Regions from separate parts of the Jejuibacter calystegiae genome, predicted to be linked through region 1. Evidence: predicted binding sites of a transcription regulator. Region 1 holds the regulator's gene; each other region holds the start of a gene.
What was found. Region 1 encodes CRP, which controls carbon source genes, mostly activating them, when cyclic AMP is high. Its sites were predicted from a motif close to ATGTGANNNNNNTCACAT; they were not measured.

Region 1 (6,056 bases):
ACATTCTGACCAGCGCCAAAGCGTTGGGCGGCGGTTTCCCGGTGAGCGCGATGCTGACGACCCAGGAGATTGCCTCTGCTTTCCACGTGGGCTCCCATGGCTCGACCTATGGCGGTAACCCGCTGGCATGCGCGGTGGCGGAAGCGGCCTTCGACATCATTAATACCCCACAAGTGCTGGGTGGCATTCAGAGCAAGCGTCAGCGTTTTGTCGACCATCTGCGTCAGATCAACGAGCAATTCAATATTTTCAGCGAAGTTCGCGGTATGGGGCTACTGATTGGTGCTGAGTTGAGTGAAGCATATAAAGGGCGCGCCCGGGATCTGCTGAACGCAGCAGCGGAGCAGGGCGTTATGGTGTTGAATGCCGGGCCGGACGTGGTTCGTCTGGCGCCGTCGCTGGTGGTGGAAGACGCCGACATCGATGAAGGCATGGCGCGTTTCGCCAAAGCGGTGCAGAAAATCGCCCTGGGATGATTATTTGTGGCTTTGCAGACGGCGGCGTAGCCAGGCGCCGTGGTGGGGGCGCTGATGCCAGGCCACGGAAGAGATGGTATGCATCGCATTCAGATGGCTGAGGATGCGATCCAGATGGCGCTCCATGGTGCTCATTGGGCCAATGGTGAGCGCCTCGGGGTCGTCCAGTACGTGAATGGCGCCGCTGTCGTCGGGGTTGTCCCAGGTCAGCCGTTGCTGGCAGCGCTGAATAGCGATTTCACAGGATTGCAGATAGCGTTGGGCCAGCGCTGGCGTCAGCATATTATGCTCGCGCGCCAGGATCGTCATGGCGTTAATATGCTCGACGATAAACTGGCTGTGGGTTACCCATAGCTTCATATCGGCCAGGTAACGGTTATTGAATGATGGCTCCTGCATTGCCTGATTTAGCGAGTTATAGAGCGCATTATGGGCCTGATTGACCCGCATTCGCTCCCAGGCCAGCGGGCCGGGCTGTGGATCGTCGCTCAGGATCTGGCGGATGGCCTGCTGGTCGCGCTCCAGCGCATCGTGGGCATTCTGTCGTAGCAGGCCGCTCTGCCACTGAGGCCACAGCCAGACCATGCCGCCAAAGGCGATCAGGCAACCGAGCAGCGTATCCACCAGTCGGGTCATAATAAACTGCTCACCGCTCAGCGAAAGCAGTTGCAGGCTGTAAACCGCAGTGATGGTAAATCCGACGGTCGCCAGCGCGTAATGTTTACGGATTATCAGGTAGCCAATCAGCGTTATCAGCAGCATTCCCGCCAGAATATAGCCCTGGGGTACGTTAAAGTGTAGCGCGCCCGCCGCAATTAACAGACCCGCGATAGTTCCCCCCGCCCGGTGCAGAATGCGTACCCGGGTGGCGCCATAGCCGTTCTGGGTGACAAACATGATGGTCATTAGTATCCACCAGGGTTTGGGCAGATTGAGCGCGGCGCCAAGCAGACTGGCGATGGCAAGCATGGTTCCAATGCGCGCTGCGCTACGCAGCGCCGAGGACTTCAGCGACAGATAGCTGCGCAGCGCCCGAAGCAGCGGAAGATGCTGTTGCCGGTCGGCCATCAGATCCCGAATATAGAGCGGGCGCTGGGTGCGCAGTAGTCGGGCGATACGGCTGAAGTGATAGTGGCAGAACTGCCCCACCGGGTTTTCCGGATGCTGGCGGGCAATCTTTTCCAGCGCGGAGATGGGTTTTTCCATGCTAAAGCGCCGGGGATAGCGGTGGTAGAGTATATCGTCGCTGACTACGCGCAGCCGGGCGGCCACGGTACGGGCCGCCCAGCGAATCACCGGTTCCGCGTGGCTCTGCTCTACCAGTTTCTGTACCTCTTCAGGCTGGTGAAGGCTGACGGAAATATGCTCCTGAAGATCCAGCGCCACCTGAAAGACGCGCAGCAGGCGCTTATAATCATTCTGGCGGCTGGTGGCAGATAGCATATGCAACTGCTGATAACAGAGGCTGATGAGATCCACCACCTTTTGCTGACGAATCAGCAGCGGCGGCAGCGCATTTTCCGGATCGGTATGCTGGGTCAGCAGGCTGTATTTGGCTTCGCAGTAGTCCGCCAGTTCGCGATAGAGCAGGCTCAGGGTCTCGCGTAGCGGCTGCTCACGCCACATCCAGAACCAGAACCAGTTAAAGGCGCCGTACCACAGGGTGCCGAGCGCATACAGCAGCATCGGCTGCCAGACCGGCATATTGCCGGCCAGCCCCAGAGTAAAGATCGCGGCGATAAGCGAAGCAGGCAACAGGCGGCCATGCAGGGCGCTGATTTCCGCCGTAACGCCCAGTAACAGCGCCATTCCGAAGAAGATGGCGGCCAGTGGCAGCTTTTCCATCAGCAGTAGCTGCACCATCAGGCTGCTAAAGGCGAACAGCGAGCCGCCGACGATCAGGCGTTTAAAGAAACGTTTATGGGGGGTATCCAGGCCCGCGATATTGCAACAGGCGGGAACCAGCGAGAAGAGCAGGCCCTGTTGCAGGCTACCGAATATTAGCCCGATAATCACCGGCAGCGACAGTACCAGGGTCTGACGCAGCGCGTAGTTAACTTCGGGGTGATAGATCAGTCGGCGCATTGGCACAGGGTAACGCGTCAGTGGCAAAGAGAAAAACGGCGCGTTGCCACAACACGCCGTTACAGACCGGGATTAACGGGTACCGAAGACGACGATGGTTTTCCCGTGTGCGGAGATCAGGTTTTGATCTTCCAGCATCTTCAGAATACGGCCAACGGTTTCGCGGGAACAGCCCACGATCTGCCCGATTTCCTGACGGGTGATTTTGATCTGCATTCCGTCCGGATGGGTCATTGCGTCCGGCTGTTTTGCCAGGTTCAGCAGAGTCTGTGCGATACGACCTGTCACATCCAGGAAGGCGAGATTGCCCACTTTCTCTGAGGTGACCTGCAGACGGCGGGCCATCTGCGAGGAAAGGCGCATCAGAATGTCCGGGTTTACCTGGATCAGCTGACGGAATTTCTTATAGGAGATTTCAGCGACTTCGCAGGCGGTTTTCGCCCGTACCCAGGCGCTACGCTCCTGGCCTTCTTCGAATAGCCCCAGTTCACCAATGAAATCCCCCTGATTCAGGTAAGAGAGGATCATCTCTTTCCCTTCCTCATCTTTGATAAGTACTGCGACAGAGCCCTTAACGATGTAATAGAGGGTTTCGGCTTTTTCACCCTGATGAATAAGTGTGCTCTTCGATGGATACTTATGAATGTGGCAATGAGACAAAAACCATTCGAGAGTCGGGTCTGTTTGCGGTTTGCCAAGCACCATGCGCGGTTATCCTCTGGTTATAAGCTGACGCCCGGAAGAATATGGGCCTCCGGGCGTATTGATCGTTTGTCCCCGCTCTTGGGGATCTGGCATGAGAAAAGCCTGTAAGCTACATAAATTTCACGTGAAATTTCATCCCGTACGCGCTTCGCCGCGCCGCGAGAGGGTATCCTCAGTGTTTTAGCATAGCTTTTTCCGGGTGTCTCCTATTGTCTCGTTTCAGCTTGACCCGGATCGCCTTCTGTTGCGACTTTCTTTGCGGCGGCTTACTCTGTGGGGAAGAATGGCTTGATGGGAGCGACAACATGCAGTCACGAGTAAAATGGGTTGAGGGCCTGACTTTCCTGGGTGAGTCCGCCTCCGGGCATCAGGTGCTGATGGACGGGAATTCCGGCGACAAGGCCCCCAGTCCGATGGAGATGGTGCTGATGGCGGTGGGAAGCTGTAGCGCCATCGATGTGGTCTCTATTCTGCAAAAGGGTCGCCACGGCGTGACCGACTGCGAGGTGAAGCTAACCTCGGAGCGTCGTGAAGAGGCGCCGCGCCTGTTCACTCATATCAATCTGCACTTTATCGTTACCGGCCAGGATCTGAAAGACAATGCGGTGTCGCGTGCGGTGGATTTGTCTGCCGAGAAATACTGCTCTGTGGCGCTGATGTTGGGTAAAGCGGTGAATATCACCCATTCATATGAGGTGGTGGAAGGCTGATGCTGGCTGGGGAGGGGAGACAGATTCCCCTCCCCAGCCAGGGATTAGGCTATCTTTTTACCTTCCATAATGCGCCGCACCAGCGGCGTCATAATCAGCTCCATCGCCAGTCCCATCTTGCCGCCCGGCACCACCAGCGTATTGATATGCGAGATAAACGAGCCCTGCAGCATCGCCAGCAGCCAGGGATAATCGACCTCCAGATCCCGGAAGTGGATCACCACAAAGCTTTCATCCAGCGACGGGATCTCTCTGGCGGCGAAGGGATTAGAGGTATCTACCGTCGGCACGCGCTGGAAGTTGATGTGGGTACGTGAGAACTGCGGGGTGATGTAGTTGATGTAGTCTTCCATCGAACGCACCACCGAATCCATCACGGCTTCACGGGAATGGCCGCGCTCGCTGGTGTCGCGCACCAGTTTCTGAATCCACTCCAGGTTGACGATGGGTACTACGCCGACCAGTAGATCCACATGCTGCGCCACATCGTGCTGCGAGGTGACCACGCCGCCGTGCAGCCCTTCGTAGAACAGCACGTCCGTAGGTTCTGGTAGCGGCTGCCAGGGAGTAAAGGTGCCTGGCACCTGATCCCAGGGCACTGCTTCATCGTAGGTATGTAGATATTTGCGGGACTTTCCCGTACCGCTATGACCATATTCGGTAAAGGTATTTTCCAGCAGACCAAAGTCATTGGCGTCCGGGCCGAAATAGCTGATATGGCGCCCTAAATCCCGGGCCTTGCGAATCTCCATATCCATTTCCGGGCGGGTATAGCGGTGGAAACTGTCACCTTCGAGCTCGGCGGCTCTGAGCCCAAGTTCGGCGAAAATCTTACGAAATGCGATGCTGGTGGTGGTGGTTCCCGCACCGCTGGAACCGGTGACGGCGATAATCGGATGCCTGGTGGACATAGCTGAGCAACTCCTTGAGTACAGGGGTGTAGCCACTGAAACACGGCGAATTGTTTGGTAAACCAGATATTAGCCGCGGAATTGCGAGCGCGGCATGATGTTGACCGTTTCATGAAGTTCCGACCATACCACAACGGCTTCGCCGGTTTGTAGCTGATGCTTTACATCCGCCACTTTTTGTTCGAGCGAACGCTCATGTTCACCGTAATCGGTGCCTTCGCGCAACACAAAGGCTTCTATCAGACTATCCAGCGTTTCCGCCGATATCTGCTGCCAGGGAATAATCATTTATCCATCCAGGAATTGACTTAACCAGTCGGGAATACGTTTTTCCAGCCACATTTCCGGGTGTCGTAGTGTTCCCCCCACGAAGCCGACGTGGCCACCGTGCTCGGTCAGCTGATACTCAATGTTGGGGGGCAGATGGTCGAGATCCGGAATGACCTGGTGATCCATAAAGGGATCGTCTTTCGCGTGGATAATCAGCGTCGGTCGGGCTATTTGCGGCAGCATTGGCAGTGCGCTACAGCGTCGGTAGTAGTCCAGGGCATCACGAAAACCGTGGATTTTCGAGGTAATCAGATCGTCGAACTCCCGGATGCGGCGAATGCGTTTCAGGCGGGCTCTGTCGATGGGCAGGGTTCCGGGCCAGGCCTTGAGTTTTCGCCCGGCGTTAGCCTTCAGCAGATTCAGCAGATAGCGCTGGTAGAAACGGGAAAACCCTTTTTCCATATGGTAGCAGCAGGGCTCCAGCATCAGCGGCGCCGACACCACGACGCCAGCCGCCAGCGAACAGGCTTTTTCCTGTTGGGCCATCAGGCAGGCCAGCATATTACCGCCCAGCGAAAATCCCACCGCGGCGGTCGGACGAGCGCCGTAGCGCCGGCGCAGCCAGTCCAGGAAGTAGCTGGCATCGTTAGTTTCGCCGGAGTGATAGATGCGGTTCATGCGGTTTGGTTCGCCGCTACAGCCGCGAAAGTGCATCACCACGCCCAGCCAGCCGCGCTGTTTTGCCGCATTCATCAACCCGTGAGCGTATGGGCTGTGCAGGCTGCCCTCCAGGCCGTGAAACACCACCAGGCGCGGCTTATGCTGTGCTTTTGACGGGTGTTCGCTCCAGGCGAGGTCGATAAAATCGCCGTCCGGCGTATCGATTCTTTGCCACCAGG
Region 2 (6,056 bases), 600 kb from region 1:
CCAGGCCGATGGAGAAACCGGAACCGGACATGCCGATAAACTGCTCGGCGGAGATGTTCGCGGCGATAAGCGATGCGCCGACGGCCCACCACGGCAGGGATTTACCCGCCAGGAAGTAGTCTTCGGTACTCTTTTGCTTGCCTTTTTTGTCTCTGGAAACCCAGAGGCCGACGCCGATGATAATCGCAACGTAGACTGCGAATACCACCATGTCGAGAAGGCCTAAACCTTGTTCAATGTTAGCCATGACTTTTATTCCTACGGCAACCAGATATTCAGAGGCTAATGTAAGCGTTTCCACTGTAATTGAATGTAACCTGATTCACACTTTTATTAAATTTCTCATTGTCTGACATACCGATAAACATGAGTCTTTAAGAATCAACCTGGGTGACTACTTTCAGCCGCATAGTTAACCCGATAAAACATAAGGTGGTATGTGGTTTGCCTCAGATTAATATCCATGATTAGAACAAGCCTATTATCATGGCCTGGCATCGGAGATACCCGTGCGATGATGGCAGAGTCATTGGTGTGTGATAACGGTTACACTGCGGAAAAACGAAAGGCGCGCCGGGGGAAAATCGGTCGCGCCTGGGAGCTATTCATCAAGAATGGGAACAAAGCCGCCAAAGATCATGCGTTTTCCGTCAAAGGGCATTTCATCGCCCAGCGCTTTCATGCGTGGATCGCTCATGAGTTTCTGGTTCGCCGCATCGCGAACTTCCTGGGAAGGGTACTCAATCCAGCTGAACACCACCTCTTCATCCTCCTGCGCCTGCACCGCCATGCGAAAGTCGGTGACATTGCCGTCCGGCACGTCATCGGCCCAGCATTCCACAACGCGCAGAGCGCCAAACTCCTTAAAGATCGGGGCGGCTTTGGCAGCCATCTCCCGATAGGCTTCTTTATTTGCGGCGGGTACGGCGACGACAAAACCGTCGACATACTTCATAGGTTTTTCTCCGGATTAAAGGGATTGGTCGGGCCGGTGGGGCAGGCCCGAACTAAGTATAGTCCGGGTCAGGCGTTCAGACCGTATTCCAGCAGGATCAGGGCATGACGTTCGATAACCTCCGCCGATAGCGCGGGCTGGGCGGGGCGGCTCTGGGCAGCCAGCGGCACCAGAATCAGGCTGAGCAACGAAGTGAACACCAGGGCGGGTTCAAGATCGCGGTGCAGTTTGCCTTCATCCTGCCAGCGGCGCAGGGTATCCAGCGCCATCTGTCGCTCGGCGCTGCCGTGACGGGCGTACATCTGCTGACGCAGCACTCCGGCATCGCTGGTGACTTCCTGGAGCCACAGCGGTGCGAACCAGGGATGACGCCGGGCCGCATCGGCGATCTTATGAACCAGCGCGCGGATGGCTTCCCGGGGGGCGTTAGCATGCGCAGTAAAGACGGCGGCGATATCACTGCGCAGCGGTAAAAAACGCTCCTCTATCATCACATCCAGCAGTTGTTCGCGGGTGTTGAAGTAGTAGTGAAGCACCGCCGGAGTGACACTGGCCTCTTTCGCAATGGCGTTCAGCGAGGTTTCCGCTATGCCCCGGCGGGCAAACAGATTCAGGGCGATATCGAGCAGATGCTCCCGGCGATCGTGACTTTTGGTCTGGCCCCTGGGGCGCCCTGGCCGACGACCTGCGGCCGTCGCGTTGACTTTCAGTGCTGTCATAATAACGGTATCCATTGACTCCGCGACATCATTATCTGAATATTAATTATTCGGTTAATTAATTTCAAATGAGTTAGGGTTATGAGCGCACAAAGTATAACGCACCGGCAAGGTAAGGCGACCGGCGGCGCACCTTCGATCCGCTTGCTGTTCAGCGCGCTGCTGCTGGTGATGCTGCTGTCCGCCCTGGATCAGACCATTGTCTCTACCGCGCTGCCGACCATTGTTGGTGAGCTGGGTGGGCTGGATAAGCTCTCCTGGGTGGTGACCGCCTATATTCTCTCTTCCACCATTGTGGTGCCGCTGTACGGCAAGTTTGGCGATCTGTTCGGTCGCAAGCGGGTGTTGCAGATTGCGATTGCGCTGTTTCTGCTGGGCTCGGTACTGTGCGGTCTGGCGCAGAATATGACCCAACTGGTGTTGATGCGCGCCCTGCAGGGGCTGGGCGGCGGCGGTCTGATGGTGGTCAGCATGGCGGCGGTGGCGGATGTGGTGCCGCCCGCCAGTCGCGGTCGCTACCAGGGGTTGTTTGGTGGCGTATTCGGTCTGGCAACCGTTGTGGGGCCACTGCTGGGCGGCTTTATCGTCCAGCACGCTTCCTGGCGCTGGATCTTCTATATCAACCTGCCGCTTGGGCTGTTTGCATTGGTCGTGATCGGCGCCGTTTTTCAGGGGGGCGAACGTCGGGCACGTCATGAGATCGACTATCTGGGCGCCTTCTGGCTCAGCCTGGCGCTGCTTAGCATTATCCTGTTCACCAGCGAAGGGGGCAGCGTCTACGGCTGGGATGAGCCGCGCTTGTGGTGCATTCTGGCCTTCGGGTTGGTGGGGATTGCCGGATTTATCTATGAGGAGAGGCTGGCGAAAGAGCCGATTATTCCGCTAGCGCTGTTTCGTAATCGCAGCTTTGCAGTGTGCAGTCTGGTGGGTTTTATCATCGGGATGTCGCTATTCGGTTCAGTAACCTTCCTGCCGCTCTGGCTGCAGGTGGTGAAAGGCTCAACGCCGACCGAGGCGGGGCTGCAGCTGCTGCCGCTGATGGGCGGACTGCTGGTGACCTCGGCCCTGAGCGGTCGCATTATCAGCCGTACCGGCCGCTATCGCATCTTCCCCTTACTGGGAACGCTGCTGGCATCGATCGGCATGGCGTTGCTGACCCGGCTGACCAATGATTCTTCCAGTTGGGCGCTCTGGCTCTATACCGGTCTGCTGGGAATGGGGCTGGGTCTGGTGATGCAGGTTCTGGTGCTGGCGGTGCAGAACAGCGTAGGGGCCGGGCAGATCGGCGTGGCCACCTCCGGGGTGACGCTGTTTCGCTCGGTCGGGGGCTCTATCGGGGTTGCGCTGTTTGGCGCCATCTTTACCCGGGTGCTGAACAATAACCTCTCCCGACTATTGCCTGAAGGGGCGGTACTGCCGCGTGAGCTGAATCCTGCGGCGATTCATCACCTGCCTGAGGCATTGCGTCATGACTATCTTCAGTCCTTTGGCGCCGCTATTCATGCCGCCTTTCTGGTCGCCGCCGCGGTAATGGTACTGGCGTTTGTCCTCTCATGGCTGATTCGCGAAGCCCCCCTCAAAACACATCACTAACGCTTTTCTTCTGCTGCGGCGCCGGCCGGCGCCGCCTCTTTCTTACCGATTCATAACATTTTGCGTGTGATATCTCTCAAATTTTTCAACAATTGCAGAAAAATTTGATAACAATGTGTTTAAGATAAATCCTGTCTGCCGAATGGAGAAGGACAGAGAGATGAAAGATGTGGTGATTGTCGGTGCTGTGCGAACCCCTATCGGCTGCTTTAAGGGCGGTTTATCCGGGCATTCGGCGACCGAGCTGGGTAGCGTGGTGGTGAAGGCGCTGCTGGAGCGTACCGGCGTGGATCCGCAGTCCGTGGATGAGGTGATTCTCGGCCAGGTGCTGACCGCTGGCGCCGGGCAGAATCCGGCACGTCAGACGGCGCTAAACAGCGGACTGCCGTGGTCGGTTTCGGCCATCACCATCAACGATGTCTGCGGATCGGGTCTGAAGTCCCTGCATCTGGCGACCCAGGCGATTCAGTGCGGTGAGGCGGAAGTGGTTATCGCCGGTGGCCAGGAGAATATGAGTCGCGCGCCGCGGGTGCTCAGAGAGAGCCATAACGGGGGACTACCGGGGGGCGGTCAGCTGATTGACAGTCTGGTGCACGACGGCCTCTGGGATGCGTTTAACGACTACCATATGGGCGTGACGGCTGAGAATCTGGCCCGGGAGTACGGTATCAGCCGCGAATTGCAGGATGCCTACGCGCTGGCGTCGCAGCGTAAGGCGCGTGCTGCCATTGACGCCGGTCGCTTTCGCGATGAGATCGTGCCGGTACTGAATGACCAGGGCGAGAAGGTGGAGACCGACGAGCAGCCGCAGTTGGATCCCTCTGGTGAGGGGCTGGCGAACCTGCAACCGGTCTTTGATTTTGCCGGTAGTAGCGTGACCGCAGGTAACGCTTCGTCGATTAACGACGGCGCGGCGGCAGTGATGATGATGAGCGCCAGTCGGGCGGAGGCTCTGAACCTGCCGGTACTGGCGCGCATTCGCGCTTTTGCAAGCGTTGGGGTCGATCCTGCGCTGATGGGCATCGCTCCCGTGCACGCTACCCGGCGCTGCCTGGAGCGCGCGGGATGGCAGCTTGAGGATCTGGATTTGGTGGAGGCCAACGAGGCTTTTGCCGCTCAGGCGCTGTCGGTCAATAAGCTGCTGGAATGGGACGAGCTGCGGGTTAACGTTAACGGCGGCGCTATTGCGCTGGGCCACCCTATTGGCGCCTCCGGCTGCCGCATTCTGGTATCACTGGTTCATGAGATGGTGAAACGTAATGCCAAAAAAGGGCTGGCGACGCTTTGTATCGGCGGCGGTCAGGGCGTGGCGTTGGCTATCGAACGAGATTAGCCTTTCTTCCCCGGTATAAAGCCGCCGCAGATAACCTCTGCGGCGGCTTTTTTATTCAGATACGATGAGTTGAATGAGTGAAAAGTTAGTTAGCTGCATATCAATTTCATTGTAAATTATTTTATTTCAATTCTTATGCGTGACCGCTGACCAGCGGAAAATTCCCTCCTGATTAAACCCATCTTTGCCCATCTATCTGTGATCGCTGACAGGATATTTATCACATAATGCATTTTAAAGGTGAGGCTAGTCACGAATGTGGGCCTCTGTTTCTGTGTAATAAATATTTACGATCGCGATCACTAAAATAAAATTCTGTAAAAAATAAAATCACATTTCATAAAAATGAAACGCCATTTTATTAGGGGATTTTCATGTTAAAGAGAACTCTGGGATTGGCTGTGCTCTGTGGGGTTACATTTGCCGCACAGGCGGTAACCGTAGATTTGCGCCATGAATATGTTGATGCAGGAAGCAATGCCGATCGCGTATCAGTTTCACATCGTTTTGCCAATGGGCTCGGCTTCGGGGTGGAAGCGAAATGGAAGTCGGGCGGCACTGACAAAGACCAGCCATTTACCGATATTATCGGTAATGGCCATGAAGAGTCCCTTAGCTGGCGCTGGAAGGCGACCGAAAATATTGCCCTTACGCCCGGTGCGAATATTGAAAGCAATGATAGCCGTACTATCTACAAGCCTTATCTGCATGCACAGTACAGCTTTAATAGCGGATTATATGTGGCGGCGCGTTATCGTTTTGAATATACCCGTTATCCTAACGACAAAGATGAAGAGGATAATAAAACCAATCGCGGCGATTTTTGGATAGGTTACGTATTGGGTGACTGGCGCATTGAATTTAACTATCTCTACAAGCGCAGCGAACATCAGGTACTGGCGGACAATAAGAAGTGGGCGGATGAATATGATGTGAAGCTGGCCTACAAAATCGACCAGAACTGGGCGCCTTATTTCCAGGTGGGGAACGTACCTGGCAGTAAATCCACTGATGAGCGCCAGACTCGTATGAGGGTCGGTGTGGCCTACGCCTTCTGATGTTCCGCCTGGCGCCCCGGAACTCTCCGCTGGGGCGCCGGAGTGGTCTCAGGCCGCGATATTCCTGTTACGTTTCGCCATCATATTCTTCATATCGATGCCCGACGGCTTCTGATAAATCTCCAGGCCAAAGTAGCGGGCGGTAGCGAACATATACTCAAAAATTTCCGACTGGGTATCTTCGTATTCGCTCCAGAACACGTTCGAGGTAAAGCAGTAGATTTCGAGCGGTAATCCTTCCGCCGTGGGGCTGAGCTGACGCACCACCAGATACATATCGTTGCGCACATCGGTCCGCCGCTTCAGATACTCCAGCACATATTTCCGGAACAGCCCAAGGTTGGTGATACCCTGGTTGATAAGCTGACTGGCGGAAATTTCCTCCATGCGGCTGGTCA
Region 3 (6,056 bases), 1.3 Mb from region 1:
TTTTCAAGGCGAGTATATTTGCGCAGCAGCTGTACCACTTCCGGCCATGGCATTGGCGCGGCGTTCTCTTTCACGACCCGGCTCAGATTGGGAACGTTAAGGGCGCCGCGACCAATCATTACCGCATCGCAGCCGGTCACCTTCATACAGGCCTGAGCGCTTTCCCAGTCCCAAATCTCGCCATTGGCGATAACCGGAATCGACAAACGACGGCGAATTTCGCCAATGGCTGGCCAGTCGATGCGTTCAGCCCGGTAGCCGTCTTCTTTGGTCCGCCCGTGTACCACCAGCTCGCTGGCGCCAGCCTGCTGTACGGCATCGGCAATTTCGAAGCGCTGTTCGCTGCTGCCCCAGCCCAGTCGCACCTTAACGGTCACCGGCAGATGGGCGGGAACGGCTTCACGCATCGCCTTCGCCCCCTGGTAGATAAGCTCCGGGTCCCGCAACAGCGTGGCGCCGCCGCCGCTGCCGTTTACCACCTTTGAAGGACAACCGCAGTTAAGATCCACCCCCCAGGAGCCCAGCTCCACGGCCCGGGCGGCATTTTCCGCCAGCCACTGGGGATACTGCCCCAGTAGCTGAATACGCACCGGGGTACCGCTGGGGGTGCGACTCTGGTGTTCCAGCTCCGGGCAGATACGCAGAAAAGACTTTACTGGCAAGAGTTTATCCACCACCCGTAAGAACTCGGTGATGCACAGATCGTAGTCATTCACTTCGCTGAGGAGTTCGCGCACCAGCGCATCGAGCACCCCTTCCATCGGCGCCAGTAATACCCGCATAAATCCGCCCGTTGAATAAAGAGGCGCTATGCTAGCGTTTCTGCCATGGGTAATAAAGTCTCTCTCGCCGCTGCGCATGACTTGCGTTCCGGCGTCAGGCAGGCCAGGAATAAAAGGTATGCCTGGAATTCATGTTGCTACCTGTATCACAGAATTGGATTTAATTGTATGATGAATGCGTTTCACTAAGGGTTAACGCCATGCACAAGACTTTAAAAATCATCTGGCACTACCTGCGGGCCTTTCTGCTAATTTACGCCTGTTTATATGCCGGTATCGCCATCGCCGCCCTGCTGCCTATTACGATTCCCGGCAGCATTATCGGTATGCTGATTCTGTTTCTGCTGCTGTCGCTGCAAATTCTGCCTGCCCAGTGGGTGAAACCGGGCTGCCATCTGCTGATTCGCTATATGGCGCTGCTGTTTGTGCCTATCGGCGTTGGAGTAATGCAGTATTTCGATCTGCTGCGCGCCCAGTTTGGACCGGTGGTGGTCTCCTGCGTGGTCAGCACTCTGGTGGTGCTGGTGGTGGTGAGCTGGAGCTCCCATTTAATTCACGGCGAACGCAAAGTCATCGGACAAAAAGAGGCAAATAACAAATGATCCACGATATCTGGTGGTCGCTTCCCCTGACGCTGATTGTCTTCTTCGCGGCACGCAGACTGGGGGGCTGGCTGAAAACGCCGCTGCTCAATCCGCTGCTGGTTTCGATGGTGGTGATTATTCCGCTACTGTTGCTGAGCGGCACCCCCTATGCGCACTACTTCCAGGGCAGCAAAGTGCTGAACGATCTGCTGCAACCGGCCGTGGTGGCGCTGGCTTTCCCGCTCTATGAGCAACTGCATCAGATTCGCGCCCGCTGGAAGTCGATTATCAGCATCTGCTTTATCGGCAGCGTGGTGGCGATGTTTACCGGTACTGCCGTCGCACTGTTGATGGGGGCGACACCGCAGATCGCCGCTTCGATTTTACCGAAGTCGGTCACTACCCCTATCGCCATGGCGGTCGGCGGCAGCATCGGCGGTATTCCGGCCATCAGCGCGGTGTGCGTGATTTTCGTCGGGATTCTTGGGGCGGTATTTGGCCATACTCTGCTTAACCGCATGCATATCAGCACCAAAGCCTCACGCGGTCTGGCCATGGGCACCGCCTCTCACGCACTGGGTACCGCCCGCTGCGCGGAGCTCGATTACCAGGAAGGCGCCTTTGGCTCTCTGGCGCTGGTGATCTGCGGAATCTTCACCTCGCTGCTGGCTCCCTTTATGTTCCCGGTAATCATGGCGCTGATGGGCTAAACTCTGCGCCGGTTCGCTTTTTACTGACGTTAATTTTCATTTGTTACATTAATAATTGGATTAAGATCACATATAGCTTCACAACAGCACCGTACACTACGGTTCCATTAAGCTGATTCGGAATCCTTTCATGCATTCACGTTTTCAGGTCGCACTCGACCAGATGCCTGCGCAACTGCACTCCGCGCTGGCACAACTTGTAGCCGATGACCACTTCCCCGCCATGTTCAGCGCTGCGGAAGCGGAGACCCTGAAGCGCCAGAGCGGACTGGATGATGATGCGCTGGCCTTTGCCCTGCTGCCGGTGGCCGCAGCCTGCGCCCGCACCGCCATTTCACGCTTTAACGTCGGCGCCGTAGCCCGGGGCGAAAGCGGCAACATCTACCTGGGCGCCAATATGGAGTTCCCGGGCACCACCATGCAGCAAACCCTGCACGCCGAGCAGAGCGCCATCGCCCATGCCTGGATGCGCGGTGAACGCCGTCTGGCGGCGATTACCGTCAACTACACCCCCTGCGGCCACTGCCGTCAGTTTATGAACGAACTGAACAGCGGTACCGATCTGCATATTCACCTGCCAGGGCGCCAGCCCGCTACTCTGGGCGACTACCTGCCGGATGCCTTCGGGCCGCGGGATCTCAATATCGCCACGCTGCTGTTAGATGAACAAGACCACGGCTATCCGCTGGAGGGTGATGCCCTGAGCCGGGCCGCCATCGCCGCCGCCAACCGCAGCCACGCGCCCTATAGCCAGTCGCCTTCCGGCGTGGCGCTGGAGATGCGCGACGGCACGCTGTTTACCGGCAGCTATGCAGAGAATGCCGCCTATAACCCCTCACTACCGCCGCTACAGGCCGCGCTAAACCTGATGTATCTGTGCGGCTACCAACCACAGGACCTGTTACGCGCCATTCTGGCCGAACTGCCGGACGGAACCCTGACCCAGTGGGAAGCTACGGTCGCGCTGCTGCGTACACTGGAGTGCCGCAGTCTCGATCGCGCCCTGCTCAGCCGATCGGCAAACGGCTGAAAATTAGCGCAACCGGACCCGCCCGAGTTGCGCCATTTCCACGGATAAAGTAGCCTTGGATAACCTTTTGATCCCCGATGCCGAGTCCGCAACTCCATGTTGAAGCGCCTGTTTTACAGCCTGTTGGTCATTATCGGCTTACTGCTGTTGTCCGTGTTTGCGCTGGACCGCTGGATGAGCTGGAAGACTTCCCCCTGGGTTTATGATGAAATTCAGGATCTGCCCCGCCGCCAGGTCGGCGTGGTGTTGGGCACCGCCAAGTACTACCGTACCGGGGTAATTAATCAGTATTATCGATACCGCATTCAGGGAGCGATTAACGCCTGGAACAGCGGCAAGGTGGATTATCTGCTGCTCAGCGGCGACAACGCGCTACAGAGTTACAACGAACCGCGCACCATGCGGCGCGATCTGATTGCCGCCGGGGTCGATCCCTCCGCCATCGTGCTGGATTACGCCGGTTTTCGCACCCTGGACTCCATCGTCCGCACCCGCAAGGTGTTCGATACCAACGACTTCATCATCATCACCCAGCGTTTTCACTGCGAGCGGGCGCTATTTATCGCCTGGCATATGGGCATTCAGGCCCAGTGCTATGCGGTTCCTTCCCCCAAAAATATGCTGACGGTACGCATTCGCGAGTTTGGCGCCCGCCTGAGCGCGCTGGCCGATCTCTATATCTTTAAACGCGAGCCGCGCTTCCTGGGACCGCTGGTGCCAATTCCGGCCACCCACGAAATCACCGACGACGCCCAAAACTATCCGGCGGTGACCCCCGAACAGCTGGTTGAGCTGGAAAAGAAACTTAAGCCTTAAGCGCCCGGATGTTTGTGTTTTTGCGCCAGGCGCACGCCCGCCGCCCTGGCGGTAAGCTGTCGCCACAGCCACTCAACCGGCCCCTGGCGAAAATGGCGCAACCACAGCAGCGAAAACAGCAGATTCACCGCCCATACCGCCGGAACAAAGGCCAACAGCTGTAGCCTGGTGAACTGCATAAACAGCCCAAAGCGATAGAACAGCGTGGTGCAGATCAGGGTCTGCAGCAGATAGTTGGTCAGCGCCATACGCCCCACGCAGACCACCGCCGCCGTCAGCCGGAAGCGAGCAAGCTTCGGCCAGTAGCCGAACGCCAGCGCGGCATAACCAATGGTCTGAAACGGCGCGCTCAGTTCACGCGGCGCCTGAAGAATAAAGGCACACCAGCGATAGTCCCATCCCAGGCGCCACTGAGCCACGATAGCGGGAATATTAATCGTCATCCCCAAAGCTATCAGCAGCCAGCCGCTGCGCCGGTAATGGGCCAGACTGAAACGCCCGGCCAGCCAGCCGCTGCGCATCAGCGCAGCGCCCAGCAGCATCATACCCGCCAGTTGCCAGCCATATTGCGCCCCCAGGGCCAGCAGACTGTCGCTTAACGACCCCAGACGCTGACTGACGGCTTCGCCGCCCTGAGCCAGTTTCCACAACTGTTCATACTGAAGCGCCGCGGCGCCCGGAACCCAGCTACGGTCGGAGCCGTTACCCTGAATACCGCCCAGCACCAGCAACACCGCCACGCCAATCAGGTATAGCAGCACGCCGGTATTGAACAGTTGACGAACGCCGTGGGCGTCACGCACCATACGCCAGCAGATAAGTCCCACCAGGCCGTAAGACAGCAGGATATCACCATCCCACAGCAGCACGGCGTGCAGAAACCCCAGCAGCACCAGCAAACTAAGGCGCGACTGAATCCAGCGCTTACCGCGCGCCAGCAGCATCTGCAACCCGGCGCCGAACAACAGCGCGAACAGCGTCAGGAATTTCACCTGGGCGAAGAGATCCAGCAACGCCCATGTCCAGGCATCGCTAAGGCTGATATGGCCAGCCCAGGCGGGATTCAGGTAGGCCGCCCTCGGCAAGCCGAAGGCGTTGATATTCAGGAGCAGGATGCCGAGAATGGCAACGCCGCGAATAAAATCCAGCGTGACATTTCTCTTCATCTTTCCTGCCTGGGGTGATTAGCCGTGGTGACGTACGGCGCGCAGGAACTCCTGGCGCGTATTCTGGCTCGACTTAAACAAACCGCCCAGCGAAGTGGTGGTGGTGGCGCTGGTGACGTCGCGAATACCGCGAGCCTTGACACAATAATGGACCGCATCGATGGATACCGCCACATTGTTGGTGCCCAGCAGAGTTTGCAGCGCCACCAGAATCTGCTGGGTCAGGCGTTCCTGAACCTGAGGACGGCTGGAAAAGAACTGCACAATACGGTTGATTTTCGACAGGCCGATCACCGTATCCTTCGGAATATAGGCGACGGTCGCTTTGCCATCGATAGTGACAAAGTGGTGTTCACAGGTGCTGGTCAGCGTGATGTCGCGCACCGTCACCATCTCATCCACTTTCATCTTATTTTCGATCAGGGTGATCTTCGGGAAGTTCGCATAGTCGAGGCCGGAGAAGATCTCATCCACATACATTTTGGCGATGCGATGCGGTGTCTCCATCAGGCTGTCATCGCTAAGATCGAGATTAAGCAGCTGCATGATCTCCGTCATATGACCGGCAATACGACTTTTACGGGTTTCGTTATCCAGCTCGTGCACCGGCGGACGCAGCGGTGTTTCAAGCCCGCGAGCGACCAGCGCCTCATGAACAAGGGCGGCTTCTTTACTGAGTGACGGCATTTGTTTTTCTCCTGCAGGTGTGGCTAATCTCCGCCTCATGGGACGGAGCGTGCGCTCATTGTGCGGCAGCGGGCGCACAGAATCCAGCGGCTACCCGAGATAATGGCTGAAATAGCTGCATTCTTTCAACCCCGGGCGCAACGGGGGAATGATGCGCTATTCCCGGCAGCGGGTGAAGTGAAACTTCCTCAGTCATCGTGAAATTTTGCCCCGCTGGCTGCTATGATGAAGGCCACCTGTGCGAGACAACATGGAGTCACCAGATGGAAAAAATTGAAGAG

Region 2: FEM41_RS00595 (acetyl-CoA C-acetyltransferase) is a predicted target of CRP. The motif match lies at 3,332-3,349, and genes of this name have one in related genera.
Region 3: cdd (cytidine deaminase) is a predicted target of CRP. The motif match lies at 2,131-2,148, and genes of this name have one in related genera.

Annotation. Positions count from the first base shown of each region.
Region 1 is NZ_CP040428.1:737,514-743,569, reverse strand. Features, by position in the region: gene argD (bifunctional acetylornithine/succinyldiaminopimelate transaminase) at 1-476, shown strand, start outside; gene FEM41_RS03525 (YccS/YhfK family putative transporter) at 477-2,561, opposite strand; gene crp (cAMP-activated global transcriptional regulator CRP) at 2,634-3,266, opposite strand; gene FEM41_RS03515 (OsmC family protein) at 3,572-3,976, shown strand; gene FEM41_RS03510 (phosphoribulokinase) at 4,021-4,887, opposite strand; gene FEM41_RS03505 (YheU family protein) at 4,957-5,175, opposite strand; gene FEM41_RS03500 (hydrolase) at 5,176-6,056, opposite strand, start outside.
Region 2 is NZ_CP040428.1:138,477-144,532, reverse strand. Features, by position in the region: gene FEM41_RS00615 (sodium/sugar symporter) at 1-247, opposite strand, end outside; gene FEM41_RS00610 (DUF1428 domain-containing protein) at 602-955, opposite strand; gene FEM41_RS00605 (TetR/AcrR family transcriptional regulator) at 1,024-1,674, opposite strand; gene FEM41_RS00600 (MDR family MFS transporter) at 1,756-3,267, shown strand; gene FEM41_RS00595 (acetyl-CoA C-acetyltransferase) at 3,428-4,600, shown strand; gene FEM41_RS00590 (oligogalacturonate-specific porin KdgM family protein) at 4,975-5,658, shown strand; gene FEM41_RS00585 (mechanosensitive ion channel family protein) at 5,707-6,056, opposite strand, start outside.
Region 3 is NZ_CP040428.1:4,663,859-4,669,914, forward strand. Features, by position in the region: gene dusC (tRNA dihydrouridine(16) synthase DusC) at 1-782, opposite strand, end outside; gene FEM41_RS21875 (CidA/LrgA family protein) at 983-1,384, shown strand; gene FEM41_RS21880 (CidB/LrgB family autolysis modulator) at 1,381-2,076, shown strand; gene cdd (cytidine deaminase) at 2,207-3,106, shown strand; gene sanA (outer membrane permeability protein SanA) at 3,203-3,922, shown strand; gene yeiB (DUF418 domain-containing protein YeiB) at 3,919-5,088, opposite strand; gene folE (GTP cyclohydrolase I FolE) at 5,107-5,775, opposite strand; gene fghA (S-formylglutathione hydrolase) at 6,039-6,056, shown strand, end outside.